Regions from separate parts of the Streptomyces sp. NPDC087428 genome, predicted to be linked through region 2. Evidence: riboswitches for the same ligand, from Rfam matches in the RefSeq annotation. Region 2 holds a riboswitch; each other region holds the start of a gene.

Region 1 (7,548 bases), on a different contig from region 2:
AGTGAAATTCGCTGCCGCCGCCTGGGAGAGCACCGCCAGTCACCACCTGACCAGTGGTGGGCACGGCTTCCGGAGTCAGGCCTGCGGCAGACATGTGGGGGCGGCCTCCACAGGCGGGCTGACCGCCCGTCACCATGCCTGGGGGTGACCGTTGACCACGGCATCGAGTACCGCTGTGCCGACGTTGATCGGATCGGTGCAGCGGGCGCTGAAGCTGCTGGAGGCCGTGGGTGCCCATCGCGACGGGGCGCCGGCCAAACAGCTCGCGCGGGAGGCGGGGCTTCCGCTGCCCACCGCCTACCACCTGCTGCGCACCCTCACCCATGAGGGATATCTGCGCAGGGAGAACGGCGTCTTCCTCTTCGGTGCCGCCGCCGAGCGGCTGGTGAACGACGGCGCCCTGCAGAACCGTCGCAGCCGGATGACCCAGTCGCTGGGCCGCTGGCGGGACATCATCGGCGCCCCGGTGTACTGCGCCGTCTACCGCGACGGTGAGATCGAACTCGTCGCGGTCGCCGACACCCCGGCAGCGCCCGCGGTGGAGGAATGGGCCGCCTTCCAGGAGACCGGGCACGCCCACGCGATCGGCCAGTGCCTGCTGAGCCAGCTCGACGAGAAGGCCCGCGAGGACCACCTGGACCGGTATCCGGTGCGCCCGCTGACCCGCTACTCCGTGCGCGACCGCCCGGCGCTGGTTGAACGGCTGCGGTCGCTGGAGCGAATGGAACCTGTCGTCGAGCGACAGGAGTACGCCCTCGGGACGGTTTGCGCGGCCATCCCGATCACGGCTGGTTTCACGGCGGCGGCGATGGCCATTTCGGTACCTCTCGACCAGGAAGAACGGTTGCTCCCCGCAGTCGAACGGCTACGTGGCGAAGTGGCCAGCCTCTTGCGTTCGTTCGTGTTCTCTATCAGTATCTGAAAAATCACTCCTTGTGATCTGCTATCGCGTGCACCACGATGGCGTCAATAGGGCCACGGGGGATCATTCCTGGCCAGATTCATCTACTGCGGGGTTGAACGATGCGCGAGTCGGTTCAAGCTGAGGTCATGATGAGCTTCCTCGTCTCCGAGGAACTCTCTTTCCGTATCCCGGTGGAGCTCCGGTACGAAGTGTGCGATCCGTACGCGATCCGGATGACCTTCCATCTGCCCGGCGACGCCCCCGTCACCTGGGCTTTCGGCCGTGAGCTGCTGCTCGACGGCCTCAACAGCCCCAGTGGCGACGGCGACGTACACATCGGGCCGACCGAGCCCGAAGGGCTGTGCGATGTCCACATCCGGCTCCAGGTGGGGGCGGACCGCGCCCTGTTCAGGGCAGGTACGGCACCACTTGTGGCCTTTCTCGACAGGACGGACAAGCTCGTCCCCCTCGGGCAGGAGTGCACGCTGGGTGATTTCGAGGGCAATCTCGAAGAGGCATTGGGGCGAATTCTGGCCGAGGAACAGAACGCCGGCTGACGGGGATCGTCCCGCCAGCCCCGGGTGCCGGTCGAACAGCACACCTGCCGAACGGGTGAATCACTCTCCGTGAGCGACTGTTCAGGGCCTCGCCCGTCGGCGGCGTCCTCCGCCACTCCGTACGGGTGCCGAAGCCCCGGCTTCCGCGCCGACCCCCGTACGGTCCGCGGAGACGACCAGTGCCGCGAGCGCGGTGGTCACCGGCACCGAGGCGACCAGCCCGATCGAGCCGACCAGTGTGCGCACGATCTCCTCCGCCACCAGCTCGCTGTTGGCCACCGTTCCCATGCTGCTCTGGGCGATCGAGAACAGCAGCAGCAGCGGAAGCGCGGCGCCCGCATAGGCGAGCACCAGGGTGTTGACCACCGACGCGATGTGGTCCCGTCCGATCCTGATCCCTGCCCGGTAGAGCTGCTTCGCATTCATCGTGGGGTCCGCCTGGTGGAGTTCCCAGACCGCCGACGTCTGGGTGACCGTCACATCGTCGAGCACTCCCAGCGAACCGATGATGACGCCGGCCAGCAGCAGACCGCTCATGTCGATGTGCGGATACAGGCCGTGGATGAGGCCGGTGCTGTCGTCGGTGTTCCCGCTCAGGCTCGCCCAGCCGATGAAGAGCGAGCCGAGCAGCCCGATCAGCAGCAGTGAGATCAGGGTGCCGATGACGGCGACCGAGGTGCGGGCGGTCAGCCCGTGGCAGATGTAGAGGGCGATCAGCATGATGGCACTGGCCCCGACGACCGCCACGAGCAGCGGATTCGAGCCCTGCAGGATGGCCGGGAGGATGAACAGGGTCAGCACGGCGAACGACAGGGCGAGCGCCACCAGCGCCATGACCCCGCGCAGCCGGCCCACGACGACCACCGCCACGGCGAAGATCCCCGCCAGCAGCGCCATCGGGAACTTCCGGTTCACATCCGTCACGGAGTACTGGAGGTCATGGGGCGCGTCGGGGGCGTACGCGACCACCACCCCCTGACCCTCCCGCAGCTGTCGCGGTGCGTCGGGCTGGACGACCTCGATGAAGGTGCGCCCCTTGTCCTCGCCGCTCGTGACCTCGATCGTGGCCTTCGCGCAGAGTCCGGCCCCGTCGCCACCGGTGGCCGGGTCCCCCGTCGGCTGCGTGGTCTCGCCGCTGGTGGGAAGCTGGGCCGCGTTCACGTCCTTGCAGTCGACCCTGTCGATGTTCACCACCTTGGCCTGCTGGGTCTGCCGGTCGAACCCGACACCGGTGCGCTCGTGCGCCGGCGCACCACCGGGCCAGAGCACCACGAGACCGACGGCGACCGCGGCCGCGAACGGGATCAGCACGGCGGCGATCACCTTGCGCAGGTGCTTGGACACGGGGGCGGCGGGGCCGTGGCTGTGGCTGTGCGAGTGGGTGTGCTGATGGCCCGGCTGTTCGGGAACGGTATGAGGGGACGTCACCGGCCGATCATCGCAAGAAGAACAGGGCCCTCTGTTCAGCACACCCGCGAGGGCGTTAGCGTGGTGGCACCTTTGCACACGCGGGAGCTCGGAGCACCGGGCTGAGAGGGCGCTGATCTCCGTACGTCCGTACGGGACACGCTGCGCCGACCGCCGAACCTGTTACCGGGTAATGCCGGCGTAGGGAGTAGGTCTCATGACCACAGCGGACGCACGCACGCCTGCCTCCAATCAGAGCGACGAGGCCGGGAAGTCCATCGGCTGGCACAAGGGATACGTCCAGGGTTCGCGCCCGGACCTCCGGGTGCCGGTCCGTCAGGTGCACCTCACCAACGGCAAGGACGTGGCGCTGTACGACACGTCGGGGCCGTACACCGATCCCGCCATCGACACCGATGTCCGCCGCGGGCTCGCGCCTCTGCGGGAGAACTGGATCATCGCCCGGGGCGACACAGAGGAGTACGCCGGCCGGGCCGCCCGGCCCGAGGACGACGGGCTCAAGCACACCTCACCGCGGACGGGGTCTCCCCTGCCCGAGCGAAGCCGAGAGCTCGGGGAGGGACTGCGCAATCTGGACGCCGTCTTCCCCGGCCGTCCCCGCCGGCCGCGGCGCAGCCGGGACGGCCGCCCGGTGACCCAGCTCGGGTACGCCCGCCGGGGGGAGATCACCCCGGAGATGGAGTACGTGGCGATCCGGGAGAACGTCGAGCCCGAGGTGGTGCGCGAGGAGATCGCCGCGGGCCGGGCCGTGCTACCGGCCAACGTCAACCACCCGGAGATCGAGCCGATGATCATCGGCAAGCGGTTCCTGGTGAAGGTGAACGCCAACATCGGCAACTCCGCGGTGACGTCCTCCATCGAGGAGGAGGTGGACAAGATGACCTGGGCGACCAAGTGGGGCGCCGACACGGTCATGGACCTTTCCACCGGCCGCAACATCCACACCACCCGTGAGTGGGTTCTGCGCAACTCCCCGGTGCCGATCGGCACCGTGCCCCTCTACCAGGCCCTCGAAAAGGTCGACGGCAGGGCGGAGGAGCTGACCTGGGAGATGTACAAGGACACCGTCATCGAGCAGGCCGAGCAGGGCGTCGACTACATGACGGTCCACGCCGGCGTGCGCCTGCCGTACGTTCCGCTGACGGCCCGACGCAAGACCGGCATCGTCTCCCGGGGCGGCTCGATCATGGCCGCGTGGTGCCTCGCGCACCACAAGGAGTCGTTCCTGTACGAGCACTTCGAGGAGCTCTGCGAGATTCTCGCCTCGTACGACGTGACGTACTCGCTGGGCGACGGGCTGCGCCCCGGATCGATCGCGGACGCCAACGACGAGGCGCAGTTCGCCGAACTGCGCACGCTCGGCGAACTGAACACGGTCGCCAAGCGGTTCGGCGTCCAGACGATGATCGAGGGCCCGGGGCATGTCCCGATGCACAGGATCAAGGAGAACATCGACCTCCAGCAGGAGATCTGCGAGGAGGCGCCGTTCTACACGCTCGGCCCGCTGACCACCGACGTCGCGCCGGCGTACGACCACATCACCTCGGGTATCGGCGCCGCGATGATCGCCTGGTGGGGGACGGCGATGCTCTGTTACGTGACGCCCAAGGAGCACCTCGGCCTGCCCAACCGGGACGATGTGAAGACCGGGGTCATCACCTACCGGATCGCGGCCCATGCGGCGGACCTCGCCAAGGGGCACCCGGGGGCGCAGGAGTGGGACGACGCGCTGTCGGACGCCCGGTTCGAGTTCCGGTGGGAGGACCAGTTCAATCTGGCGCTCGATCCGGACACGGCACGGGAGTTCCACGACGAGACGCTGCCGGCCGAGCCGGCGAAGACGGCGCACTTCTGTTCGATGTGCGGTCCGAAGTTCTGCTCGATGAAGATCTCGCACGACATCCGGCGTGAGCACGGCGGTTCGCAGTCGGAGATCGAGGCGGGCATGGCGGAGAAGTCCAAGGAGTTCGCGGCCGCGGGCAACCGGGTCTACCTGCCGATCGCGGACTGAGGCACGGCGCCTCGTACCGGCGGGCTCGCGCCGGTACGACGCGCCCCGCGCCCCCCGACCCGTCAGTCCATCTCGTGTTCGGGGCCGCCGAAGTCGGGGCTGGAGAAGTCCGGGCTGGTGAAGGTCGGCCGGGGCGCGGCCGCCGGGCCGTCGTCCGGGCTGGAGAAGTCCGGCCTGCTGTAGCCGATCTTCGGGATGCGGTTGGCCGAGGGGTACGGGGTGCGGGCGGCGGGGGCGGCGCCGGGGTCGGCGAGCGCGTCCCGCAGGAACGGCAGGATGCCCCGTTCCAGCAGCGCGTGCCGCCAGGCCTCCCGGGCACGGGCCACGTCCTCCGGCAGTTCCTCGCCCGGGTCGTCGGCGGCCAGGGAGGTGGAGCCGTTCCGCAGGGCGGTGATGAGGAGGCCGATGGCGGCGATCAGGATGGCGGCCGCGGTGAGCGCCGCGAAGAACCAGCCCGCGCCGACCATGGTCCCCGCGAAGGACGGTGGCGGGCTCAGCATCTTCAGGATGTAGCCGACCAGCAGGAAGATCACCGCGGCCGTGCCGGCGAGCACCGGGGCCAGCACGGTGACGACGGCTCCTATGCCGGCGCCCGACCGGTCGGGATCGTCGGCGCCGGTTCCCCGGACGGCGTCCCGGTCGGTGTCGGCGGCCGTGGCGCGCAGCTCCTCGCGGGCCTTCACATAGTGCTCGTACTCGGTGGCGGCCGTGGCGGTGATGAGGGCGGTGGCGGCCATCGCCATGGTGCGCAGCTGGACCGGGTTGAGCTGTTCGCCGACTGCGGCCAGATCTGGTCGTTCATGGGCGTGACGCAGCGCGTCGTCGAGGATCCGCTCGTACTCGGGGCGGTCCTCGGTCAGCAGGTGCGGAGCGCTGTTCATGTGCATCCCCCGATGCTCCGTAGGGCCTGAATGCCCGATTCGACCGGGCAGTTTGGCGGAAACGGAGGAGAGCCTGCTACTGGTACGCCGATGGTAGAGCGCCCACGGCACAGGGTGACAGGGGGTTTCCGGAAATAGGCCCAGCGGTCGGCATGGTCAGGTCGTTCATGCGTCTTCCCCGAAGACCGTCAGTCATGCAGGGGGAGTTGGACGACCAGTAGCTTTCCGGCCATGGTCACTCCGCCGTCCATGGCGATGGCGAGCCCGTCCGCGTACACGTGGGGGCCGTCGATCAGCGGGTTCGCGCTGTCCTCGCCGTCCTCGGAGCCGACCTCGCCGAGCAGATACGGAATGGGGCTGTGACCATGGACGACGCGTCGGCCGCCGTAGGCCGCCATCAGCTGCTGGACGGCCTGCGGGCCCGACTCGTCGCGGAAGGCGAAGCGCTTGGTGAGCTTGCGGAAGAGGTCCCAGCACTCATCGGCGTCGTTCCGCGTCAGAATGGCGTGCACCGTGTCGTTGACGTCCTCGATGGTGGTTCCGTAGTCGAGGTAGGCCGTCGTGTCCGAGTGCATCAGCAGGTGCCCGTCCTCCTCGACGACCGCGTCGAGCCGGGACATCCACTGGAGGTGGACGTCCTGGAGCCGCTCCATGTCGGTCTTCTGGCCGCCGTTGAGCAGCCAGGCGGCCTGGAAGGTGGCGGTGCCCGCGCCGGAGTTCACCGGGGTGTCGCCGAACCGCTTGGCGCCGAGGAGCAGCAGCTCGTGGTTGCCCATCAGGGCCTTGCAGTAGCCGCCCGCGGCCGCGGCCTCCGCGGACAGCCGCATCACGAGGTCGATGACGCCGATGCCGTCGGGGCCCCGGTCGGTGAAGTCGCCGAGGAACCAGATCCGCGCGTTGCCCGCGGACCAGTTGCCTTCGGCGTCGATCAGGCCCTGTTCGGCGAGGGCGGCGTGGAGTTCGTCCAGGTAGCCGTGGACGTCGCCGACCACGTACAGGGGGCCGAGCTCCGGATCCTGGGCGGGCCGCGGTTCGGGCACGGCCCGCACCTGGACGGTGGTGTCGCGGGTGATCACCGGAAGGTCGCGCTCTGTGGGGGTGTACCCCACCGGCGGCTCACCTTCCGGGAAGGCGTTCCCCGGGTGCGGAGCCGCAGGCGGCGCCGGGGACTGCGCATAGGGCGGTACGCGGAAGTCGCGCAACGTCGCCGTCCGCACCGCGGGTTCCTGACCGGCCCCCTGTGTCATCGACCCCTCCACCACCGTCGCGCCGCCGTACACCTGACGGGCCCTGCTGGTCGGGGTGGTCCGCGGTGTCGTCCGCCCATCATAGGAATGCGAATCGTGCTCTGTGACGCACCAGGGGTGGTCAATCCGAACGCATGCCGGGTTATCCGGTCGATTAGTCCCAATTGGTCTGATCAATCCCCTGCCGGGGAGCGTGGCGCGCTGACCGTGGTGCGGGGCGGACGGCGTTGCGAGGAGGTCCGGACGATGAGCTCCGTCGGTATCACCTGCTCCACCGGGCCGTCCTGGTCCACGCCTTCGATGGCGTCGATGAGCAGTTGTACGACCGCGGTGCCGATCCTGCGCGGTTTGAGCGAGAGCGTGGTGATGGGCGGCTCGGTCGTCGCGTAGACGGTGGATTCGCTGCAGCAGACCAGCAGCAGGTCCTCAGGGACGCGCAGACCGTACCGGCGGGCCGCCGCGAGCAGATCGGTGCCGTTGGGGTCGAAGAGCCCGTAGACGGCGTCAGGGCGGTCCGGAC
Region 2 (7,548 bases):
CCTGGCCGAGTACGCCTCTCAACCCGAAGCGGTCGCCCTGTACGCGGGTGCCGTGGCCGCGACCCACGCGGTGCACACGATCCTGCTGCTGATCACGCAACGCCAGGCGCGCCCGTCGCCCGCATCATCATCCGCCGCCACGGGCCGCCGCTCCTTCACCGCCCAACTCGGTTCCAGAGTGCTGATCTTCTGCCTCTCCATCCCCTTGGCCTACGTCAGCACGGAAGCAGCCATGCTGTTCTGGCTCACGCTGATCCCCGCCCACTACATCCTCGGCCGCCACCGCCACGGTGTACCAGTGATCAGAAACGGCCCCTGACCGCTTCCGGGATACGCGACCCGTGCCTCAAGCGGGCGAACGGCCGCCTCACCGGAGCATCCGGACTGGCCGTCATGGGGGTCCGGCCATAGCTTGGCACCCGTACGCGGCCGAGGTACCTCCGACGGGCGGGACGGTCCCATGCAGAGCACAGCCGTACGCCTCGGCGGCGCCGACGACCCACTGGGGCCGGGCTACAAGTGGATCGCCCTGTCCAACACCACGCTCGGTGTGCTGATCGCGACGATCAACCTGTCGATCATCCTGATCGCGCTGCCGGACATCTTCCGCGGCATCGGAGTGGACCCCCTGCGACCGGGCAACACGAGTCTGCTGCTCTGGCTGATCATGAGCTACATGGTCGTCACCGCGGTCCTGGTGGTGAGCTTCGGCCGGCTGGGCGACATGTACGGCCGGGTCCGGATGTACAACCTGGGGTTCGCGGTCTTCACGGTGTTCTCCGTACTGCTCGCGGCGACCTGGATGCACGGCACCGCCGCCGCCCTGTGGCTGATCGGGATGCGGGTGCTCCAGGGCGTGGGCGGAGCGATGCTGATGGCGAACTCGAACGCCATCCTCACCGACGCCTTCCCGGCCCGGCAGCGCGGTCTCGCTCTGGGGCTCAACCAGGTCGCGGCCATCGCGGGGTCGTTCATGGGACTCGTGCTCGGCGGGCTGCTCGGTCCCTTCGACTGGCACCTGGTGTTCCTGGTGTCCGTCCCGATCGGGCTGTTCGGCACGATCTGGGCCTATCTGAAGCTGCACGACACCGGGGTCCGCACCCCGGCCCGGATCGACCGGTGGGGCAACCTGACCTTCGCGGTCGGTCTGATCGCCGTGCTGTCCGGCATCACGTACGGCATCCAGCCCTACGGCGGCAACACGATGGGGTGGACCAATCCCTGGGTGATCACCGCGATCGCCGGCGGGGTGGCCGTGCTGGGTCTCTTCTGCCTGATCGAGACCCGGGTCGCCCAGCCGATGTTCCATCTGGGACTGTTCCGGATCCGGGCCTTCACGGCGGGCAACGTGGCGAGCCTCCTGGCATCCCTGGGCCGTGGCGGTCTGATGTTCATCCTGATCATCTGGCTCCAGGGAATCTGGCTGCCCCGGCACGGCTACGACTTCGAGCGGACCCCGCTGTGGGCCGGCATCTACATGCTGCCCCTGACGGTCGGATTCCTGATCGCGGGCCCCTTCTCCGGATGGGCCTCCGACCGCTTCGGCGCCCGGCTCTTCACCACCGGCGGGATGCTCCTGGCCGCCGCCACCTTCGTGGCGCTCAAAGAACTGCCCGTCGACTTCGACTACCCCGTCTTCGCCCTGATCCTGCTCGTCAACGGGCTGGCCATGGGGCTGTTCGCCTCGCCCAACCGGGCGGCGATCATGAACAGTCTGCCGCCCGACCAGCGCGGCGTGGGCGCGGGAATCAGCACCACCTTCCAGAACTCGGCCACGGTGCTGTCGATCGGCATCTTCTTCTCGCTGATGATCGCCGGGCTGGCGAGTTCACTGCCGGACACGCTCGCCCACGGACTCACCGCGCAGGGCGTGCCGTCCGCCGACGCGGCACGCGTCGCGGCCCTGCCGCCCGTCGGCGTGCTGTTCGCGGCCCTCCTGGGATACAACCCCGTCCGCAGCCTGCTCGGCCCGGAGACACTGGAGCATCTGCCCGTCAGCCACGCCGACTACCTCACCGGACGGGCGTTCTTCCCGACGCTGATCTCCGAACCGTTCGAGCGGGGCCTCTCCGTCGCCTTCGACTTCGCCGTCGCGGCGTGCCTGGTGGCCGCGGTCGTCTCGCTGCTCCGAGGCGGCCGCTACATCCACGGCGAGACGGCGACCACGAAGGCATGACCCCGCGCGGCTCACGGCCTGCCGGGGACCGTCACCCGCGCCGGCGCAGCCGTAGCGGGGCGTAGACGGCCAGGGCGGCGAGGAACGCCACCCCGTAGGCGAGGTCCGCCCCGTGCAGCGCCTTCGCCACCGGGCCCACGTACAGGCCGGTGCTCATGAACGGCACCGCCGCGGCGAAGGCGACGGCGAAGGCGGTGACCGCCGGCCACCACGGCTGACGCCGGGAGCTCTCGGCGGCCAGGTCGACGGGGGAGCCGCCGCGGGCTCTCGCCCGGACGAGCCAGTCGACGCCCACGATCGCGACGAACCCGGGGATCCAGTAGCCGACGAGAAGCAGCACGTTCTGGAAGCGGGCCGTGGTGTCGGCCGCGTGCATCCACAGCACGAGCGGGAATCCGAGCGCGGCGGCGAGTGCCGCGGCGACGGGGCGCGGCAGGCGGACCCCCATGGTCTGCAGGGCCAGCGATCCGCTGTAGTCGTTCATGGCGTTGCTGCACAGTGCGGCGAGTGCCACGGCGAGCAGCCCGAACGCTCCGAGAGCGCCCCCGCCCAGCAGGGTGTCGATGCCGCGTGCGGTCTGGTCGGTGAAGACGGCGGCGCCCCACAGGCCGAGGGTCTGGACCGCCACGAACGAGCCGCTGATGCCGAGCAGTGTGCACCAGAACATGCGCGGCCGGGACGTGGTGCGCGGCAGATAGCGGCTGAAGTCACTGGCGTACGGCGCCCACGACAGCGCCAGGCTCAGGGCGATGGCGCAGGTCAGGACGGACGCGCCCGCCCGGTCGGCGCCGTGCACCGAGCCGGTGGCGGCCGGGTGGACGCCGTGCAGGAGCCTGGCGGCGAGCACCGCGAAGGCGGCCGCGAGGACGAAGGTCATCACGGTCTGGAGCCGGTGGATCACCTCGTACCCCAGTACGCCGAGCGCGCCCTGGGCGGCCATCATGACCAGCACCCCCAGCCAGAACGGCCAGCCGCACAACTGGGCCAGCGCCTCCCCGCCGAACAGGCCGATCAGCGCGTCCCAGGCGATGGACGACAGCCACTGGAGCGCGCCCGGCAGTACCACACCGCGGCCGAACGCCAGCCGCGCGAGCGGGAGTTGCCCGGCGCCGGTCTGGCTGCCCCAGGTCCCCAGATACGCGGTGGGCGCGGCGCCCACGAGTGTGCCGAGCACGACGGCGGTGAGCGCCGTGGCGAAGTCCAGGCCCAGCGCGATGCCGACGGTACCGGTGAAGACGCCGGTCATGGTCAGGTTGGGGGCGAACCAGACGGTGAACAGCCGGCCGGGCCCGCCGTAGCGGCGGTCCTCGGGAACCGGGGCTATCCCGTGCGCCTCGACGCGCAGGTCGCCGGGGGCGCTGGGCATCCGCCCGTCGAACGCGGGCCGCGGGTCGCGGGCATACGGCAATGACATGAAGACATCCCTCCGCCAGTGCTAACTGGTTCAGGTTCGACGGGTGTGTTCTCAGCCCTCGTGCGGGGCACCCCGTGTCCGGTGCGGCGGTCAGGATAGCCGGGTGCGCGGATCGCGACGCGATGCGGGGGTCAGTACACCTGGAGCGCGCAGCGGAAGCCGCCGTGGCCCGTCGTGCTGTCGGGGGTGTTGGAGGTGCGGGCGGCGATCCGGTAGCGGTTGCAGTAGGAGCGGTGGCAGAGATACGAGCCGCCGCGCAGCACCCGGTTCTCGCCGTGCGGCGGTCCGGCGGGGTCGGTGCGGGTCTCGGGGCGGTCCGCGCGGTGCCAGTCGGCGCTGAAGCGGTCGGCGCACCATTCCCAGACGTTGCCCGAGGCGTTGTACAGGCCGAAGCCGTTGGGGGCGTACGCCTTGACGGGCGCGGTGCCCGCGTAGCCGTCCTCGCGCGTGTTGCGTACCGGGAAGTCGCCCTGCCAGATGTTGCAGCGGTGCCGGCCGTTCGGGGTGAGGTCGTCGCCCCAGGGGAACCGCGCCCGGACGAGTCCGCCGCGGGCCGCCTTCTCCCACTCGGCCTCGGTGGGCAGCCGCTTGCCGGCCCATCGGGCGTAGGCCGTCGCGTCGTTCCACGACATGTGGACCACCGGGTGGTCCCGGCGGTCGCCGATCGAGGTGCCCGGTCCCTCCGGCGCCCGCCAGTGCGCCCCGGTCACCGCACGCCACCAGGGGGCGCCGGGTACCGTTCCGGGCAGTACGGCATGGCGGGCCGCCGGGGGCACGAAGGCGCCGAACACGTAGGACCAGCCGATCAGTTCGGCCTCGGTGCGGTAGCCGGTGGCCTTGGTGAAGACGGCGAACCGGGCGTTGCTGACGCAGGCCGCGTCGATGTGGAACGGCCCGGTCGTGACCTCACGTACCGGTCCCTCGCCGTCGTCCGGGAACGCGTCCTCGTCCTCGCCGCCCATCAGGAACGGTCCGCCCGGTACGGCGACCATGCCGCGCAGGAGTTCGGCCGTGCCGCGTACGGGCACGGCGAACTCCGCCGGGGGAGCGGCGGTCGCCGTCGGCGCACTCTCGCGGGCGGGCCCGCAGCAGGCGTTCACCGGGCGGCCTCCCCGCCGGGCGCGCCGGGTGCCGGCCGGTCGAGCAGTTCCGCCAGATCCTGGCCGGTGGTGCGCAGCAGCAGGGCGACGCCGCCGAGCGCGGCCGCCTCACCGCCGAGGGTGGAGCCGCGCACCTCGATGGTGCGGGGGGCGGAGGGCAGGGAGAGCGCGGCGAGCTGCTCCCGGATGGGGGTGAGGACGAGGCCGTCCAGGGCCGCCGGTTCGCCGTAGACGACGATGCACTCGGGGTCGACCTGTGCGGCGAGGGCGGCGAGGACCCGGCCCGCGAGGACGGCCGCGGTCCGGACCACGTCGGCGGCGTCCGGCTGGCCCTCGGCGGCGAGGGCGATCAGCTCCGCGGCGTCGCGGGCGGTGACCCCGCGGTCGGCGCAGGCGGCGAGCAGGGCGGGGACGGAGATGAGCCCCTCCAGACAGCCTCGGCCACCGCAGTGGCAGGGCTTGCCCTCGGGATCGCAGCTGGTGTGGCCGATCTCGCCGGCCGCGCCATGGGCGCCGTGCACCAGTGCGCCGTTGACGACGAGTCCGCCACCGACCCCTTGTGACCAGCGCAGATAGACAGCGTTGTCGAATCCGCGGGCGGCGCCCCAGGTCACCTCGGCGAGTGCGGCGAGCCGGGAGTTGTTGTCCGTGAGCACGGGGGCGTCGAAGTGCCTGCCCAGCTCGGCGGCGACGTGGCCGGCGAACGGCGTCATCGTGCGCGGGTCGCCGGAGGCCGGGTTCTGCACGAAGCCGGGGAGACCGAGGCCGATGCCCTCGACGGGCGCGAGGCTGATGTTCTCGCGCCGCACCAGGTCCTCGACGGCGCGGATCGCCTGCGCGGCCCGTTCGGCGGCGCCGCTCTCCGCCGGTACGGGGGCGCTGGAGCGGCCGACGATCTCATGGGCGCAGTTGGCCACGACCACATGGATCCGGTGGCGCTGGAGGTCGATGCCGATCAGCTCGGCCCCGCGGGAGTTGAGGGAGATCTCCAGGGCCGGCCTGCCGCGGCCGCGCGGCTGCTCCGGATCGGGGGCCGGCTGTTCGATGACGGCCTTGCGCTCCAGCAGATCGGACACGATCGCGAACAGGGTGGTACGGGAGAGCCCGACCCGCTCCTTCAGCTCGCCGCGGCTCAGCGCGCCCGACCTGCGCAGTTCACCGAGTACGGCGGCTTCATTGGCCCTGCGCAGGCGTTGCAGGGCATCGGTGCGTTCCGTCATGGACGCATGGTCGATCGGTCAAGGTGTTTCTGTCAATGCGCGGGACGAATTCACACAATGTTTATTCCCAAGGGTTGACGTAAAAAAGTCGGCGTCCCTACAGTTCCGGTCATTCGGCTGCTCCGGCACGCGCCGAAGCACCACCGGACCGGGCATCGGCCGGGTCCCGCAGCACAGTGAGCGACCTTTCGAAAGGGCGGCCCGAGTGGCTCCGCGCAACGTCCTGTTCCTGATGACCGACCAGCACCGGGTCGACACCCTGGGCTGTTACGGCAACCCGCTCGTCGACACCCCCGCCCTCGACGCCCTGGCGGCCGGGGGGACCCGCTTCGACCGCTTCTACACCCCGACCGCGATCTGCACCCCGGCCCGCGCCTCGCTGGCCACCGGTCTCCACCCGTTCCGCCACGGGATGCTGAACAACCCCGAGCGCAACGGCGGGAGCAAGGACGAGCTGTCCGACGACAGCCCCACGCTCTGGGGCCAGTTGATGGACCAGGGCTACGCGGTGGGCCATGTCGGCAAGTGGCACATCGGCCGCGAGCGCGGCCCCGAGTTCTACGGCCTGGACGGCGAGCACCTGCCCGGCGCCCTCAACCCCGTGCACCACCCCTCGTACGAGAAGTGGCTGGAGGACAACGGCTTCCCGCCCTTCTCGGTACGCGAACCCGTCTTCGGGACCGCCGCCAACGGCACGGGCCGCGGGCACCTCATCGCGGGCCGGCTCCAGCAGCCCGCCGAGGCCACCATCGAGGCCTTCCTCACCGACCGCACGCTCGGCCTGCTGGACCGCTACGCCGGTGAGTGGAAGGCGAACGGCACGCCGTTCATGCTGTCCTGCCACTGGTACGGCCCGCATCTGCCGTACCTGATCCCCGACCACTACTACGACCTGTACGACCCCGCCGACGTCCCGCTGCCCGCCTCGATGGCCGAGACCTTCGCCGGGAAGCCCGAGGTGCAGCGCCAGTACAGCGCGTACTGGTCGTCCGACGGATTCGACGCCGCCGCCTGGCGCAAACTGATCGCCGTCTACTGGGGCTACGTCACGATGATCGACCACCAGGCCGGACGGCTCATAGAGGCGCTCAAGGGACACGGCCTGTGGGACGACACGACGGTCGTCTTCACCGCCGACCACGGCGAGTTCACCGGCGCGCACCGGCTCAACGACAAGGGCCCGGCGATGTACGAGGACATCTACAACATCCCCGGCATCGTCCGTGTCCCCGGCGCCCCCGCTCAGGTCAGCGACGACTTCGCCAGTCTCATCGACCTCAACCCGACCATCCTCGAACTCGCCGGAGCACCCGTGCCCGCCCTGTGCGACGGCACCAGCCTGCTGCCGCTGCTGCACGGCGCCGGGGCCGGGGACACCCGCGACGAGATCGTCGCCGAATTCCACGGCCACCACTTCCCGTACTCGCAGCGCATGCTCCGCGACCGGCGCCACAAGCTGGTCCACAACCCGGAGAGCGTGCACGAGCTGTACGACCTGGAGACCGACCCGCACGAACTGCACAACGTGTACGAGGCGCCCGCCTACGCCGGGGTCCGGCGCGACCTCACCGTGCGGCTCTACCGCGAACTGCTGCGCCGCGGCGACCCGGCCTACACCTGGATGAGCTACATGGCCGA
Region 3 (7,548 bases), on a different contig from region 2:
TGATCAAGCGGGACCTCGGGATCAAGGACATGGGCACGCTGCTGCCCGGCCACGGCGGCATCATGGACCGGCTGGACTCCCTGTTGCCGACCGCCCCGGTGGTCTGGCTGCTGATGGTCCTGTTCGTCGGCTCCGGCTGAGCGTCCGTACGCGTCACCACGAGTGGGGCCCACCGTCCATGGACGGTGGGCCCCACTCGTGTCCGGTGAGGTCAGCCGCGTTCCCGCAGGGCCGAGCGCATGTGCTGATACCGCTCGATCGCCCGCTTGCGTATCCACACGAGCCAGCAGCTGAACACGATCACGCCCACGCCGAAGACCAGGGGCAGGGCCGGTGAGCCGGTGGTGACCCCGAGGACCAGCATGCCCACCGCGGTCAGGCCCATGAAGCCCAGCCAGTAGGGCAGCCACCGGCTGCCCCGCTCCATCTTCCCGAGCTGGTCCTCGACCAGCCGGCGCATGACCGCCCGCTCCTCGGGATCCTCCGGCACCTCGCGGTGCCGGATCCTGCGGCCGAGGTCGATGAGCGTGTCGGGCCGCGCGCCGGTCGCACGGCTGGTCCTGCGGCGTTGGTACGCCACGACCCCGATGACCACCGCGGTGTAGACGAGACTCCGGACCGCCCATAACGCCGGATGATCGTCCCGGCGGAACACGGCTTCGAGGCCCAGCCCCAGCACGAAGAGCACCAGGGCGTGTGCGGCCAGGCTGCGGCTGAACCAGTGCTTCACGGTGTGCACAACTGATACCTCCTGCTGGGTCGGTGGGCTGTCCTGTCACTCCGGGTACCCCGTCCGGCCCGGCTCAGGGGTGCTGCGCCGCCCCCACCGGTGTGGGGCGGGGCCACTGCCAGGTGTCCGGGACGCTGGAGGAACGGAAGCGGAGCCGCAGGGAAGGGGCATCATGGCCGGCGCGCGTTCGATCGAGCCCGGAGCTGTGGAGGCGTCCGCGCCACAGCGTGTTTGGTACACCTCGTGCGGCTCGAACACCCGTCTCGGCCGGCTCGCCTCCTGCATCGAGGGCGGCCGGCGCCGGGGCGGGCCTTCTGCGACCCGTAACAGGAGGAGCGGGTCTTCGCCCGCGCTCATCTCGTCTCGGCGTCACAGTTCGCGGACTTCGCCGCTGAGGAGATGTACAGGAGCCCCGGCGAAGATCTTGATCTCGGTCCGGTGCTCAGGTCAGGCGTCGCGCGGCTGGGGAGCGGGCGGTACGAGACGCTGGTGTGCGCCGGACAGCTGGACGGACTGCCCGTCCCCACGTTCACGGCCCCCCGGCGGGCCGACGAAGTGACCCCGGTGCCTCCCTCCAGGGCGTACGTGCTCCTCCTCGCCGCCGGCCTGCTCGATGCGGGTGCTTGGGACGTGGACACCGTGGCGGCCTGCATCGCCTCCTCGCGCGGAGCCGTCGGCCACTGGCCGGACCGGGCGATCCGGGCCCTCGTCGCGGAGTGACCCCTACCCTCAGCGGGCCGGGCAGCACGATGACCGATCGCACCCCGGCGTGTCTGCGACACTGGATGAACCATGCCTAAGCCCGGAGAACTCACTTTCGTCGCGCCCCGCGGAGCCAAGAGGCCGCCGCGGCACCTCGCCGACCTCACGCCCGCCGAGCGCAAGGAAGCCGTCGCCGCGACCGGCGAGAAGCCCTTCCGCGCCCAGCAGCTCTCGCAGCACTACTTCGCGCGGTACGCGCACGACCCGTCGGAGTGGAACAACATTCCGGCCGCGTCGCGCGAGAAGCTCGCCGAGGCGCTCTTCCCGGACCTGATGTCCGTGGTCCGGCACATCAGCTGCGACGACGACACCACCCGCAAGACGCTGTGGAAGCTGCACGACGGGACGCTGGTCGAGTCCGTCCTGATGCGCTACCCCGAGCGCGTCACGATGTGCATCTCCTCACAGGCGGGATGCGGGATGAACTGCCCGTTCTGCGCCACCGGGCAGGCCGGTCTCGACCGCAACCTCTCCACGGCGGAGATCGTCCACCAGATCGTGGACGGCATGCGCGCCCTGCGCGACGGCGAGGTCCCGGGGGGGCCGGCGCGGCTCTCCAACATCGTCTTCATGGGCATGGGCGAGCCGCTCGCCAACTACAAGCGGGTGGTCGGGGCCATCCGCCGGCTCACCGACCCCGAGCCCGACGGGCTGGGGCTGTCGCAGCGCGGGATCACCGTCTCGACCGTCGGCCTGGTGCCGGCGATGCTGCGCTTCGCCGACGAGGGCTTCAAGTGCCGTCTCGCCGTCTCGCTGCACGCCCCGGACGACGAGCTGCGCGACACCCTCGTACCGGTGAACACCCGCTGGAAGGTGCGCGAGGTGCTGGACGCGGCCTGGGAGTACGCGGAGAAGTCCGGACGCCGTATCTCCATCGAGTACGCGCTGATCCGTGACATCAACGACCAGGCCTGGCGGGGGGACCGGCTGGGCCGGCTCCTCAAGGGCAAGCGGGTGCACGTCAACCTGATCCCGCTGAACCCGACGCCCGGCTCGAAGTGGACCGCCTCGCGGCCCGAGGACGAGAAGGCGTTCGTCGAGGCCATCGCCGCCCACGGGGTGCCGGTGACCGTCCGGGACACCCGGGGCCAGGAGATCGACGGCGCCTGCGGGCAGCTGGCGGCATCCGAGCGCTGAGGCCGAAACCGGCCGTGTAGCCTGGGCGTGAATTCAACTTCATATTCCGACAGGGGAGCGCCACAGCGCTGAGAGTGCGGCACCAAGGACAGGTTGGCCGCAGACCCTCTGAACCTCGCCCGGGTCATTCCGGGTAGGAAGTTCGGACCTTACTCAAGCTGTTGCGCCCTGCCCGCTTCCGGTTCCGATCCGGTGCGGGCAGGGCCGCGTCTCTTCCTGGTCACCCCCAGGAGGAATCACATGAGCACCACCAAGAAGATCGCGGTGTCGGCCGTCGCCGCCGCGATCGGCGCGACCGCGCTCGCCGGCTGCGGCAGCTCCGACGACTCGTCGTCCGGCTCCGCCGGCACCAAGGGCACCGGCTCCAAGACCGTCACCCTCGTCAGCCACGACTCCTTCAACGCGTCCAAGGACGTGCTGAAGGAGTTCACCCGGGAGACCGGTTACACGGTCAAGGTGCTGAAGAGCGGGGACGCGGGCGCCGCCCTCAACCAGGAGATCCTGACCAAGGGATCGCCGCGCGGTGACGTGTTCTTCGGCGTCGACAACACCCTGCTGTCGCGCGCCCTCGACAACGGCCTCTTCACGCCGTACGCGGCCAAGGGCCTCGACCAGGTCGCGTCCGACGTCCAGCTGGATGCCGGAAAGCACCGGGTCACCCCGGTCGACACCGGCGACATCTGCGTCAACTACGACAAGAAGTACTTCGCCGACAAGAAGCTCGCGCCGCCGAAGTCCTTCGACGACCTGGCGAAGCCCGCGTACAAGAACCTCCTCGTCACCGAGAACGCCGCGACGTCCTCGCCCGGTCTCGGCTTCCTCCTCGGCACCGTCGCGGCCTACGGCGAGGACGGCTACCAGGACTACTGGAAGAAGCTGAAGAACAACGGCGTCAAGGTCGTCGACGGCTGGGAGCAGGCGTACAACGAGGAGTTCTCCGGCTCCGCGGGTGGCAGGAAGGCCAAGGCCGACCGGCCGCTCGTCGTCAGTTACGCCTCCAGCCCGCCCGTCGAGGTGCTGTACGCGGACCCGCAGCCCAAGTCGGCCCCGACCGGGGTCGCCACCGGGACGTGCTTCCGGCAGATCGAGTTCGCCGGTCTGCTCGACGGCGCGAAGAACGAGGCGGGCGGCAAGGCCCTGCTGGACTTCCTGATCGGAAAGAAGTTCCAGGAGGACATGCCGCTCAACATGTTCGTCAGCCCGGTCAACAAGGGCGCGAAGCTGCCGGAACTCTTCACGGAGTTCGGGGCCACCGCGGACAAGCCGGCGACCGTCGCCCCGGACACCATCGCCAAGAACCGTGAGCAGTGGGTCCAGTCATGGTCCTCGCTCGTAGTGAAGTAGCGAGGACTCCCGTACGCGGACCGGGCGCGCGCGGGAAGGCCGCACGTACCCGGTCACGGCGCGGGAGCGCGGTGCGGCTCGGTCTGATGGCCGTGCCCGTCGCCTTCTTCGCGGTGTTCTTCGCCTACCCCGTCGCGGCGATCGTCGGGCGGGGGCTCAAGGCCGACGGCGTCTGGCAGTTCGGCCGGTTCGGAGAGGTGCTGAGCCGGCCGGACATCCTGGACGTCCTCTGGTTCACCCTCTGGCAGGCGCTCGCCTCGACCGCGCTGACCCTGCTGATCGCACTGCCGGGCGCCTATGTGTTCGCCCGGTTCGACTTCCCGGGCAAGCAACTGCTGCGGGCGATCGTCACGGTGCCGTTCGTCCTGCCGACCGTCGTCGTGGGCACCGCGTTCCTCGCGTTGCTGGGGCGCGGCGGCTTCCTCGACGGACTGTGGGGCGTACGGCTCGACACCACGGTGTGGGCGATCCTGCTGGCCCATGTCTTCTTCAACTACGCGGTCGTCGTGCGCACCGTCGGCGGACTGTGGTCGCAGCTCGACCCGCGCCAGGAGGAGGCCGCCCGCGTCCTCGGCGCCGGACGGTTCGCCGCCTGGCGGCGTGTCACCCTTCCGGCGCTCGCCCCCGCCGTGGCCGCCGCGGCGCTGATGGTCTTCCTCTTCACCTTCACCTCCTTCGGCGTCGTCCAGATCCTCGGCGGCCCCGGATTCTCCACGCTGGAGGTGGAGATCTACCGCCAGACCGCACAGCTGCTCGCGCTGCCCACCGCCGCCGTGCTGACGCTCGTGCAGTTCGCCGCGGTCGGCGCCATCCTCGCCCTGCACGCCTGGACCGTACGGCGCAGGGAGACCGCGCTGAAGCTCGTCGACCCGGCGCAGACTGCCCGCAGGCCGAGCGGCGCGGGTCAGTGGGCGCTGCTCGGAGGCGTCCTGCTGACCGTGCTGGTCCTGATCCTGCTGCCGCTCGGCGTACTGGTGGAGCGCTCGCTCGACGTGTCCGGCGGCCACGGCCTCGACTACTACCGCGCGCTGGCATCGGCGGATGCGAACAGCGGTACGTTCCTGGTCGCGCCGCTGGAGGCGATCGGGAACTCGCTGCGGTACGCGCTGGTCGCGACCGTCATCGCGCTGATCGTCGGGGGCCTGGCCGCAGCGGCTCTGACCAGGCGGGGGGGCCGGCTGGTCAGGGGTTTCGACGCCCTGCTGATGCTGCCCCTCGGGGTCTCCGCCGTCACCGTCGGCTTCGGGTTCCTGATCACCCTGGACAAGCCGCCGCTCGATCTGCGGACCTCCTGGATCCTGGTGCCACTCGCCCAGGCCCTGGTCGGGGTGCCGTTCGTCGTACGGACCATGCTGCCGGTCCTGCGGGCGGTGGACGGGCGGCTGCGCGAGGCGGCCGCGGTGCTCGGCGCCTCGCCGCTGCGGGCCTGGCGCGAGGTGGATCTGCCGCTGGTGCGCCGGGCACTGCTGGTCGCGGCGGGCTTCGCGTTCGCCGTGTCGCTCGGCGAGTTCGGCGCCACGGTGTTCATCGCACGGCCCGACAACCCGACGCTCCCGGTCGCCGTGGCACGGCTGCTGGGGCGGTCCGGGGATCTCAACTACGGCCAGGCGATGGCCCTCAGCACCATTCTGATGCTCGTGTGCGCGGTGTCGCTGCTGCTGCTCGAACGTATCCGCACCGATCGATCCGGGGAGTTCTAGGGATGCTGACACTCGAATCGGCCACCGTGCGCTTCGGTGACCGGGCGGCGCTGGACGCGGTGGACCTGGAGGTCGCCGAGCACGAGATCGTCTGCGTGCTGGGGCCGAGCGGAAGCGGGAAGTCGACCCTGCTGCGGGTGGTCGCCGGACTCCGGCATCCGGACGGCGGGCGGGTACTGCTCGACGGAGCGGACCAGGCCGGGGTGCCGGTGCACCGGCGCGGGCTCGGCCTGATGTTCCAGGACCACCAGCTCTTCCCGCACCGCGACGTCGGTGCCAACGTCGCCTTCGGACTGCGGATGCACGGCGTGAGCCGGAGCGAGCAGGACCGCAAGGTCGTCGAACTCCTCGAACTGGTGGGGCTGCCCGGCGCCGAGCGGCGGGCCGTCGCCGCGCTCTCCGGCGGCGAGCAGCAGCGCGTCGCCCTCGCACGGGCGCTCGCCCCCCGGCCCAAACTGCTGATGCTGGACGAACCCCTCGGCCAGCTGGACCGCAGCCTGCGCGAACGCCTCGTCGTCGAACTGCGCACGCTGTTCGGCCGGTTGGGTACGACTGTGCTCGCGGTCACCCACGACCAGGGCGAGGCCTTCGCGCTGGCCGACCGCGTCGTCGTGATGCGCGACGGCCGCATCGCCCAGGTGGGCACCCCCCTGGAGGTCTGGCAGCGTCCCGCATCGGCCTTCGTCGCCCGCTTCCTCGGCTTCGACAACGTGGTGGAGGCGACGGTCACCGGCGAGGCCGCCGACACGGACTGGGGCAAGGTGCCGGTGCCCGCGGGATCGCCGCAGGGGGCCTGTGATCTGCTGGTGCGTCCGGCCGGAGTCCTGATCGGCGCCCCGGAGGACGGTCTGCGCTGCACCGTCGGCGCCCGCACCTTCCGCGGCAACCACGTCGCCGTGACACTGGTGCCCGAACACGGCCCGGCCCTGGACGCCGAGTGCGCACTGCGCGCCACACCGGAGGAGGGCGCGCGGGTCGGCGTCACCTTCGACGCGTCGGAGAGCGTCGTACTGCCCGCCGTGCGGTGACCGGCCGCACGGGTCACCGGCCCGCGTCCGGCCCCGCCGCCCGTATCCCGTCCGCGCCGGAGCCGCCCGCGCCGGAGCCGGCCACGACCAGGCCCAGTTCGTAGGCGAGGATCACCGCCTGTGCGCGGTCCCGCAGCTCCATCTTCGCGAACAGCCGGTTGATATGGGTCTTGACCGTGTGCGCGGTGATGGTGAGCCGGTCGGCGATGTCCCCGTTCGACAGACCCCGGGCGATCAGCACGAGCACCTCCACCTCCCGGGTGGTCAGGCCCTCGACGGAGCGCGCGGGCGGAGCGGCGACCCGCTGTCTGGTGAACTCCGCGATCAGCCGCCCGGTGATGTCCGGCGAGAGCAGCGCCCGTCCGTCGGCCACCACCCGTACCGCGTGCAGCAGTTCGGGAAACGTCGCGTCCTTCAGCAGGAAGCCGCTGGCCCCCGCGGTCAGCGCGTCGTACACGTACTCGTCGAGCCCGAACGTCGTCAGCATCAGCGCCCTGGTCGCACCGCCCGAGGCGGCGATGATCTCGCGAGCCGCCTCGATGCCGTTCAGCCCCGGCATCCTGATGTCCAGCAGGGCCACGTCGGGGCGGTGTTCGGCGGCGATCCGGACCGCCGCCGCCCCGTCCTCCGCCTCCCCGACCACCTCGATGTCCGGCTGGGTGCCGAGCAGCCCGGCGAAGGCGGTCCGTACGACGGCCTGGTCGTCGGCCACCACCACCCGGATCACCACGGGAGCTCCGCCTCGACGAGAAAGCCGCCCGCCGGGCCCCGGCCCGCGGTGAGGCTGCCACCGAGCAGCGCCGCCCGTTCGTTCATCCCCACCAGCCCGTGGCCGGCGCCCCCGGCC
Region 4 (7,548 bases), on a different contig from region 2:
TGGTCGATGGCCGGGATCGGGCGCCACAGCGTCGGCACGATGCCGCCGGAGTACACGACGGGGTACGGCTGGGCGAGGCCCGCGGCCCGCCCGTCCACCGTGACCTGCACCTCGCGGTAGGGGCCGCCGCCGCAGAGGTAGTCGGGGGCGGTCGCCGCCAGGTCGTCGGGGACCGCGTCGAACCACTGCTCGTCGCAGCCGCCGCCGCGGGCGTAGACCTCCAGGCGCGCGTCGGTCAGATTGCGCGGGAAGGTGACGTCGGTGCTGGTGGAGCCGCCCTTGGCGACACTCATCCAGGGCGCGCCGCCGGAGCGGGTGTCACCGAGGGGGACGACGCGGTCGGCCGTGGCGGCGGCCGGGTGGCGCTTGTCGGCCCGGTAGTACGTGATCTTCAGCTTGATCCTGTACACGCCGGTGTACGTCTCGTTGACAACGTTGCCGAGTTCGAGCTGGAGCTTCTGCGGATCCTTGAGGAGCGGCGCGAAGTCGGTGATGTCCTTGGCGACGTGCCAGCTGATGCCGTCGTCGTCGGGCTCGGCGGTGCTGGTGCGGAAGACCTCCGCGCCGCCGATGAAGACCGCGGCGAGGCGGTCGTACTGGCGCCCCTTCACGCTGCCCGACCAGTCGAGGACGACCTTGTTCCACGGGCCCTCGCACTTCTTGGGCGGGGTGAGCGTGGTCGTGTACGGGGGCCCGCCGAGGGTGTTGCCGAAGTCGTGGTCGACGGCCGTCACCGAGCAGTGCCCGGTATCCGGACGGGAGACCGGCGGAGTCGCGTCGACCGGGTCCTGGTAGGCGACGGCCGGGTTGGAACCGGGCGCGGGGGCGGTGTCCGCCTGGGCCGGGGCGGCGAGGGCGCCTCCGACGAGGGCGACCGACGCCGAGGCCATGGAGATTCCACGCAGCGCGCGGGACCATCTGTGCCGAAACATGCGCATCCTTCGAAGAGTGTGAAAAATGATCACTTCAAAAGATGTACAGTGCACCAATCTCCGCCCTGCCCCAAGGGCCTGTCCACATATCGGACGTCAACGTCCGCTGCGCGCACCGCTACTGACGGGCCGCCGACTTCAGCGGTACGGAGACGTCACCGGCCCGCTCCGGATCGAGCCGCGCCCCGGCCTCGATGAGCCTGCGCCCCTGGATCAGGTCGCGCGGGCGGCCGACGGCGAGCACGGCGACCAGGACGTCGTCGCGCAGCCAGCACACCGACCAGGCGGGACCGGCCGGATCACCGCGCCACAGCAGGGTGTCCGCCCCTTCGTGGTGACCCGCGTACTGGACGAACCGGCCGAACTGCTCTGACCAGAAATACGGCACGGGGTCATAGGCGGGCGGCTCCGCCCCGTCCCCGCCGGCCGTGCCGATGATCTGGGCGGCCGCGGTCCGGGGCCCCTGGAGGGCGTTGTCCCAGTGGTGGACCAGCAGACGCGCCCCGTAGCGCGCGGAGGGGAACGAGGCGCAGTCGCCGACGGCGTACACATCGGGCAGCGAGGTGCGCAGCGCCGCGTCGGCGGTCACCGATCCGTCGGGCCCGAGCCCGATGCCGGAGCCGGCCAGCCAGCCGGTGGCGGGTCGTGCGCCGATCCCGACGACGACCGCGTCGGCCGGGAGCGTGCGGCCGTCCGCCAGGACCACGCTGCCGGGCTCGACGCGGGCCACCCGCGCCCCGGTGAGGAGTCCGGCGCCTCTCTCCGCGTACCAGGCGGCCATCGGGGCGGCGACCTCGGCGGGCAGGGCGCCCGCGAGGGGGCGTTCCGCGGCCTCGACGACGGTGACCTCGCAGCCCGCGGCGCGGGCCGCGGTGGCGAACTCGGCACCGATCCAGCCCGCGCCGACGACCACGACGGTGTGCCGCGCCTCCAGGACGGGCCGCAGCCGCGCCGCGTCGTCCAGGGTGCGCAGCAGATGGACGCCCGGCACGCCCTCTGAACCGGGCAGCACGACGGGTTCGGCGCCGGTGGCGATGACCAGGACGTCGTAGGGGACGGGCCCCGCGGAGGTGTCCAGCTCATGGTCGCCGGCGCGCAGGCCGGTGACCTCGCAGCCCAGCCGCAACGCGATGCCCAGTGCCTCGAAGTCGATGTCGAAGGCGGATTCCTCGGCCTTGCCGAGCAGCACCGCCTTGGACAGTGGTGGGCGGTCGTAGGGCTGATGGGGTTCGGCACCGATCAGGGTGACGGCGCCGGTGAAGCCCTGCTCCCGCAGGGCCACCGCCGTCTGCACGCCCGCCATGCCCGCGCCGACGACGACCACCCGTCGCCCCGCCCGCTCCGACTGCCGCTCCGGCCGCTCTGCCCGCTGCTGCTCGTTCACCCGTCCACCTTAATCAACTGACGACCCGTCAGGAAAGTGGTCCGCGGTCGCGCTCGCACCCACCGCCCTCCCGGGACCCGCCACGAGCCGGGGTCTAGGGTGACCCACGGAGAAACACTCGCGGGAGCCCGGACGCACCGGGCTGAGAGGGAGGCTGGACGGCCTCCGACCGTACGAACCTGATCCGGGTCATGCCGGCGAAGGGAGGGGCTGGATGCCCATGCGCACCCACCGCGCGAGCGGGTCCGACGTCCTCGTCATCGGGGGCGGCATCATCGGCCTGGTGACCGCCTGGCGGTCCGCGCAGCGCGGTCTGGCCACCGCGGTCGCCGATCCCGGCCCCGGCGGCGGGGCCGCCCGGGTCGCGGCCGGGATGCTGGCCGCCGTCACCGAACTGCACTACGGCGAAGAGATGCTGCTGGGTCTCAACCTCGCCTCCGCCGCGCGCTATCCGGCGTTCGCGGCCGAGCTGGAGGCGGCGAGCGGACAGGACATCGGCTACCGCGCCTGCGGCACCCTGGCCGTCGCGCTGGACACCGACGACCGTGCCCATCTGCGCGAGCTGCACGCGTTGCAGCGCCGGTCCGGGCTGGAGTCCGAGTGGCTCACCGGCCGCGAGTGCCGGCGCCTGGAGCCGATGCTCGCGCCGGGCGTACGCGGCGGACTCCGGGTCGACGGCGACCACCAGGTCGACCCGCGCCGGCTGGCCGCCGCGCTGCTGACGGCGTGCGAGCGGGCCGGGGTCGTCTTCCACCGCCACCGGGCCGAACGGCTCTCGGTGGCACGGGACCGGGCCACCGGGGCCGTACTGGCCGACGGTTCGGAGCCGGTGGCCGATCAGGTGGTGCTCGCCGCGGGCAGCCTCAGCGGCCGGCTCGCGGGGGTGCCCGACGACGTCCTGCCGCCCGTCCGCCCGGTCAAGGGCCAGGTGCTGCGGCTGACCGTACCCACCGCGTACGCCCCCTTCCTCAGCCGCACCGTGCGGGCCGTGGTCCGGGGCAGTCACGTCTACCTCGTGCCGCGCGAGAACGGCGAGCTGGTGATCGGCGCCACCAGCGAGGAGATGGGCTGGGACACCACCGTCACGGCGGGCGGGGTGTACGAGCTGCTGCGCGACGCCCACGAGCTGGTGCCCGGCATCACCGAGCTGCCGCTCACCGAGACCCTGGCCGGTCTGCGCCCCGCCTCACCCGACAACGCCCCGCTGCTCGGCCGCACCGCACTGCCCGGCCTCCACCTCGCCACCGGGCACCACCGCAACGGGGTGCTGCTCACTCCGGTCACCGGCGACGCCATGGCGCAGCTGCTGGCCGACGGCGAGCTCCCCGAGGTGGCCCGCCCCTTCTCCCCCGGCCGTTTCGCGGCCGCCACCCCCGTACGACAGGAGCAGCCCGCATGACCGTGCCCGTCCCCCTCTCCGTGTCCGTGTCCGTGAACGGCGAGACCGTCGCCGTCGCAGCGGGCACCACGCTGGACGCCCTCGTCGCGACCCTGACCGAGGCGCCCTCGGGTGTCGCGGCCGCGCTGAACGAGACCGTCGTGCCGCGCGGCCAGTGGTCCGCCGCGGCGCTCGCCGACGGCGACCGGGTCGAGGTCCTGACCGCGGTCCAGGGAGGCTGACCGTGTCCGACGATCTGTTCACTCTCGGGGACACCGTCCTCGGCTCCCGGCTGATCATGGGAACGGGCGGGGCGCCCAGCCTCGATGTGCTGGAACGCTCACTGATCGCCTCCGGCACCGAGCTGACCACCGTCGCGATGCGCCGCCTCGACCCGACCGTGCGGGGCTCCGTGCTCTCCGTACTGGAGCGGCTCTCCATCCGCGTCCTGCCGAACACCGCGGGCTGCTTCACGGCGGGCGAGGCCGTGCTCACCGCCCGGCTGGCCCGCGAGGCGCTCGGCACCGACTGGGTCAAGCTGGAGGTGGTCGCCGACGAGCGGACCCTGCTGCCCGACCCGATCGAGCTGCTGGACGCCGCCGAGATCCTGGTCGACGACGGTTTCACCGTGCTGCCGTACACCAATGACGATCCGGTGCTGGCCCGCCGGCTCCAGGACGTGGGGTGCGCGGCGGTCATGCCGCTCGGCTCCCCCATCGGCTCGGGGCTGGGCATCCGCAATCCGCACAACTTCCAGCTGATCGTCGAGCAGGCCCGGGTCCCGGTGATCCTGGACGCGGGTGCCGGGACGGCCTCGGACGCGGCGCTCGCCATGGAGCTGGGGTGCGCGGCTGTGATGCTCGCCTCAGCGGTGACCCGGGCCCAGGAACCCGAGCTGATGGCCGCCGCGATGCGTCACGCGGTGGAGGGCGGGCGGCTGGCGTACCGCGCGGGGCGGATTCCGCGCCGGCACTTCGCCGAGGCGTCGTCGCCGGTGGCGGGGCGTGCGGCGCTGGACCCGGAACGCCCCGCTTTCTGACGCCGGACACCGCGGCTCCGGGAGCGGTGGGCAGCGTGTCCCTGTCACGGCCCGGCTGCGGTACCGGTCCGGAATCGTCCCGGCCCGTCAGTCGTGTCCGCGCCGGCTCGTAGACTCGCTGCGTGGATACGACCCTCCAGGACCCTCTCGTCGGGCAGCTGCTCGACGGCCGCTACCGCGTCGATGCCCGCATCGCCGTGGGCGGCATGGCCACGGTCTACCGGGCCATGGACACCCGGCTCGACCGGGTGCTCGCCCTCAAGGTGATGCACCCGGCGCTCGCGACCGACGCCTCCTTCGTCGAGCGCTTCATCCGCGAGGCCAAGTCGGTGGCGGGGCTCGCGCACCCCAATGTGGTCGGGGTCTTCGACCAGGGGGCCCAGGGGCAGTACGTGTACCTGGCGATGGAGTACGTCGCGGGCTGCACGCTGCGCGACGTGCTGCGCGAGCGCGGCGCACTCCAGCCGCGGGCCGCGCTGGACATCCTGGAGCCGGTGCTCGCCGCGCTCGGCGCCGCGCACCGGGCGGGCTTCGTGCACCGTGACATGAAGCCGGAGAACGTACTCATAGGCGACGACGGCCGGGTCAAGGTCGCCGACTTCGGCCTGGTACGGGCCGTAGGCACGGTCACCAACACCACCGGTTCCGTCCTGGGCACCGTCTCCTACCTCGCCCCCGAGCAGATCGAGCGCGGCACCGCGGACACCCGCGCCGATGTGTACGCGTGCGGGGTGGTGCTGTACGAGATGCTCACCGGCACCAAGCCGCACACCGGGGACTCCCCCGCCCAGGTCATCTACCAGCATCTGAACGAGGACGTCCCGGCCCCATCCGCCCTCGTCCCCGGGCTCGCACCCGAGCTCGACGAGCTGGTCGCGAGCGCCGCCGCGCGTGACCCCGAGGTCCGGCCGTTCGACGCGGTGGCCCTGCTCGCCGAGTCCCGCCGGGCCCGCGCCGGCCTCAGCGACGCCCAGCTGGACGCCGTTCCGCCGCAGGCCCTGGCCGAGGTGCGCGACGCCGCGGAGGACCGCACGAGCGTGATTCCGCGGGTGCTGCCGCCCGGCCAGGGAACCGCCCACCACACGAGCCGGCTGGAGATGCCCCCGCCGCTGCCGCCGGAGCCGCCGGTCCGGCGGACCGGGCCCCTCGGCGGGCCGCGGCGCGGCATCGTCGCGGCGGTCGTCGCCGTGCTGCTGGTCCTGGGGATCGGCGGCGGCGTCTGGTACATCAACTCCGGACAGTTCACCCACGTCCCCTCGGTGCTCGGCCGGAGCGAGCAGGCGGCCAAGGGCCGGCTGTCGGACGCCGGCCTCGAAGTGAAGGGCGTCGAGCGCGCCTACAGCGACACCGTCGGCCGCGGCAAGGTGATCGGCAGCGACCCGAAGCCGGCCGCCAGGATCCGGGGCAACGGCTCGGTGACACTCGTCGTCTCGCGCGGGCCCGAGATCGTGAAGGTGCCCGACGTCGAGGGCGTCGCGCTGGCCGAGGCCAGGCGGAAGCTGGCGAAGGCGGGCCTGGTGCCCGGCATGACCACCAAGGAGTTCAGCGAGGACGCGGAGGCCGGCGAGGTGGTGCGGACGGACCCCGAGGCGGGCACCGAGCGCCGCGCGGACAGCGCGATCGCCATCGTGGTGTCCAAGGGCAGCCCGGTCGACGTCCCCGATGTCACCGGCCTCTCCGTCGAGGACGCCACCGACGCGCTGGACGAGGAGGGGCTGAAGGCCAAGGTGCTGCCCGGCCGGGTGAACTCCTCCGAGGACGCGGGCGACATCGCCGAGCAGTCACCGACCGAGGGCCGGGAGGCCGCCGAGGGCGACACCGTCACGCTGACGGTCTCCAAGGGCCCGCAGATGATCGACGTCCCGGACGTCACCGGCAAGGACGTCGACGACGCCCGGAGCGAGCTGGAGGACGCGGGCTTCGAGGTCGAGGTCGACCGGCCGTTCCTCGGCATCAGCGACACGGTCGCGAGCCAGTCCGTCGACGGCGGCGACCGGGCCCCCGAGGGCAGCACCATCACCATCAAGACCAAGAGGCTCTAGATCCATATGCGCAACCCCGTAGGCGGCCATGTACCGGTGGCCGGCGGCCTCGCCAGGGCCGGCCTCCCGTACGCCCGCGAGATGGGAGCGGAGGCCGTCCAGGTCTTCGTCGCCAATCCGCGCGGCTGGGCGACCTCGCCCGGCAGCCCGGCGCAGGACGAGCAGTTCCGCGCCGAGTGCGCGGCCGAGTCCGTACCGGCGTACGTCCACGCCCCGTACCTGATCAACTTCGGCTCGCACACCGCGGCGACCGTCGAGAAGTCCGTGACCTCGCTGCGCCACTCCCTGCGCCGCGCCCGCGAGATCGGCGCCCTGGGCGTCGTGGTGCACACCGGCTCCGCGACCAACGGCCGGCCCCGCGAGGAGGCGCTGGCCCAGGTGCGCACCCATATGCGGCCGCTGCTGGACGAGCTGACGCACGACGACGACCCGTTCCTGCTGCTGGAGTCGACCGCCGGCCAGGGGTTCTCGCTCTGCTCGCGGACCTGGGACTTCGGCCCGTACTTCGACGCGCTCGACGCCCATCCGAAGCTCGGCATCTGCCTCGACACCTGCCACATCTTCGCGGCGGGACACGATCTGGCCGGTCCCGGCGGGATGAAGGAGACGCTGGACCTGCTGGTGGAGACGGTCGGCGAGGGCCGGCTGAAGCTGATCCACGCCAATGACTCCAAGGACGTGGCCGGAGCCCACAAGGACCGGCACGAGAACATCGGCGCGGGCCACATCGGCGAGGAGCCCTTCCGGGAGCTGTTCTCCCATCCGGCCACCGA

The links. A riboswitch is a leader RNA that binds a small molecule or an ion and turns the genes downstream of it on or off. The one in region 2 is predicted to bind thiamine pyrophosphate.
Region 1: linked by a shared signal. The riboswitch ahead of thiC (phosphomethylpyrimidine synthase ThiC) and the one ahead of ACIO3R_RS11765 (purine-cytosine permease family protein) in region 2 are both predicted to bind thiamine pyrophosphate.
Region 3: linked by a shared signal. The riboswitch ahead of ACIO3R_RS29605 (thiamine ABC transporter substrate binding subunit) and the one ahead of ACIO3R_RS11765 (purine-cytosine permease family protein) in region 2 are both predicted to bind thiamine pyrophosphate.
Region 4: linked by a shared signal. The riboswitch ahead of thiO (glycine oxidase ThiO) and the one ahead of ACIO3R_RS11765 (purine-cytosine permease family protein) in region 2 are both predicted to bind thiamine pyrophosphate.

The regions. Positions count from the first base shown of each region.
Region 1 covers NZ_JBIUXR010000010.1:358,783-366,330, forward strand. Annotated here, with positions in the region: gene ACIO3R_RS23260 (IclR family transcriptional regulator) at 152-922, shown strand; gene ACIO3R_RS23265 (SsgA family sporulation/cell division regulator) at 1,024-1,461, shown strand; gene ACIO3R_RS23270 (YibE/F family protein) at 1,543-2,889, opposite strand; TPP riboswitch at 2,960-3,093, shown strand; gene thiC (phosphomethylpyrimidine synthase ThiC) at 3,086-4,900, shown strand; gene ACIO3R_RS23280 (hypothetical protein) at 4,963-5,787, opposite strand; gene ACIO3R_RS23285 (metallophosphoesterase) at 5,970-7,028, opposite strand; gene ACIO3R_RS23290 (LacI family DNA-binding transcriptional regulator) at 7,202-7,548, opposite strand, start outside.
Region 2 covers NZ_JBIUXR010000005.1:22,949-30,496, reverse strand. Annotated here, with positions in the region: gene ACIO3R_RS11775 (TMEM175 family protein) at 1-319, shown strand, start outside; gene ACIO3R_RS11770 (MFS transporter) at 461-2,176, shown strand; gene ACIO3R_RS11765 (purine-cytosine permease family protein) at 2,208-3,590, opposite strand; TPP riboswitch at 3,581-3,675, opposite strand; gene ACIO3R_RS11760 (formylglycine-generating enzyme family protein) at 3,722-4,690, opposite strand; gene ACIO3R_RS11755 (ROK family transcriptional regulator) at 4,687-5,910, opposite strand; gene ACIO3R_RS11750 (sulfatase-like hydrolase/transferase) at 6,116-7,548, shown strand, end outside.
Region 3 covers NZ_JBIUXR010000015.1:100,972-108,519, reverse strand. Annotated here, with positions in the region: gene ACIO3R_RS29625 (phosphatidate cytidylyltransferase) at 1-140, shown strand, start outside; gene ACIO3R_RS29620 (hypothetical protein) at 212-739, opposite strand; gene ACIO3R_RS29615 (hypothetical protein) at 1,169-1,450, shown strand; gene rlmN (23S rRNA (adenine(2503)-C(2))-methyltransferase RlmN) at 1,523-2,629, shown strand; TPP riboswitch at 2,671-2,787, shown strand; gene ACIO3R_RS29605 (thiamine ABC transporter substrate binding subunit) at 2,870-3,973, shown strand; gene ACIO3R_RS29600 (ABC transporter permease) at 4,060-5,673, shown strand; gene ACIO3R_RS29595 (ABC transporter ATP-binding protein) at 5,676-6,701, shown strand; gene ACIO3R_RS29590 (response regulator) at 6,715-7,431, opposite strand; gene ACIO3R_RS29585 (sensor histidine kinase) at 7,425-7,548, opposite strand, start outside.
Region 4 covers NZ_JBIUXR010000002.1:369,372-376,919, forward strand. Annotated here, with positions in the region: gene ACIO3R_RS05400 (peptide-N4-asparagine amidase) at 1-932, opposite strand, end outside; gene ACIO3R_RS05405 (NAD(P)/FAD-dependent oxidoreductase) at 1,051-2,235, opposite strand; TPP riboswitch at 2,427-2,539, shown strand; gene thiO (glycine oxidase ThiO) at 2,537-3,715, shown strand; gene thiS (sulfur carrier protein ThiS) at 3,712-3,936, shown strand; gene ACIO3R_RS05420 (thiazole synthase) at 3,939-4,733, shown strand; gene pknB (Stk1 family PASTA domain-containing Ser/Thr kinase) at 4,856-6,775, shown strand; gene ACIO3R_RS05430 (deoxyribonuclease IV) at 6,782-7,548, shown strand, end outside.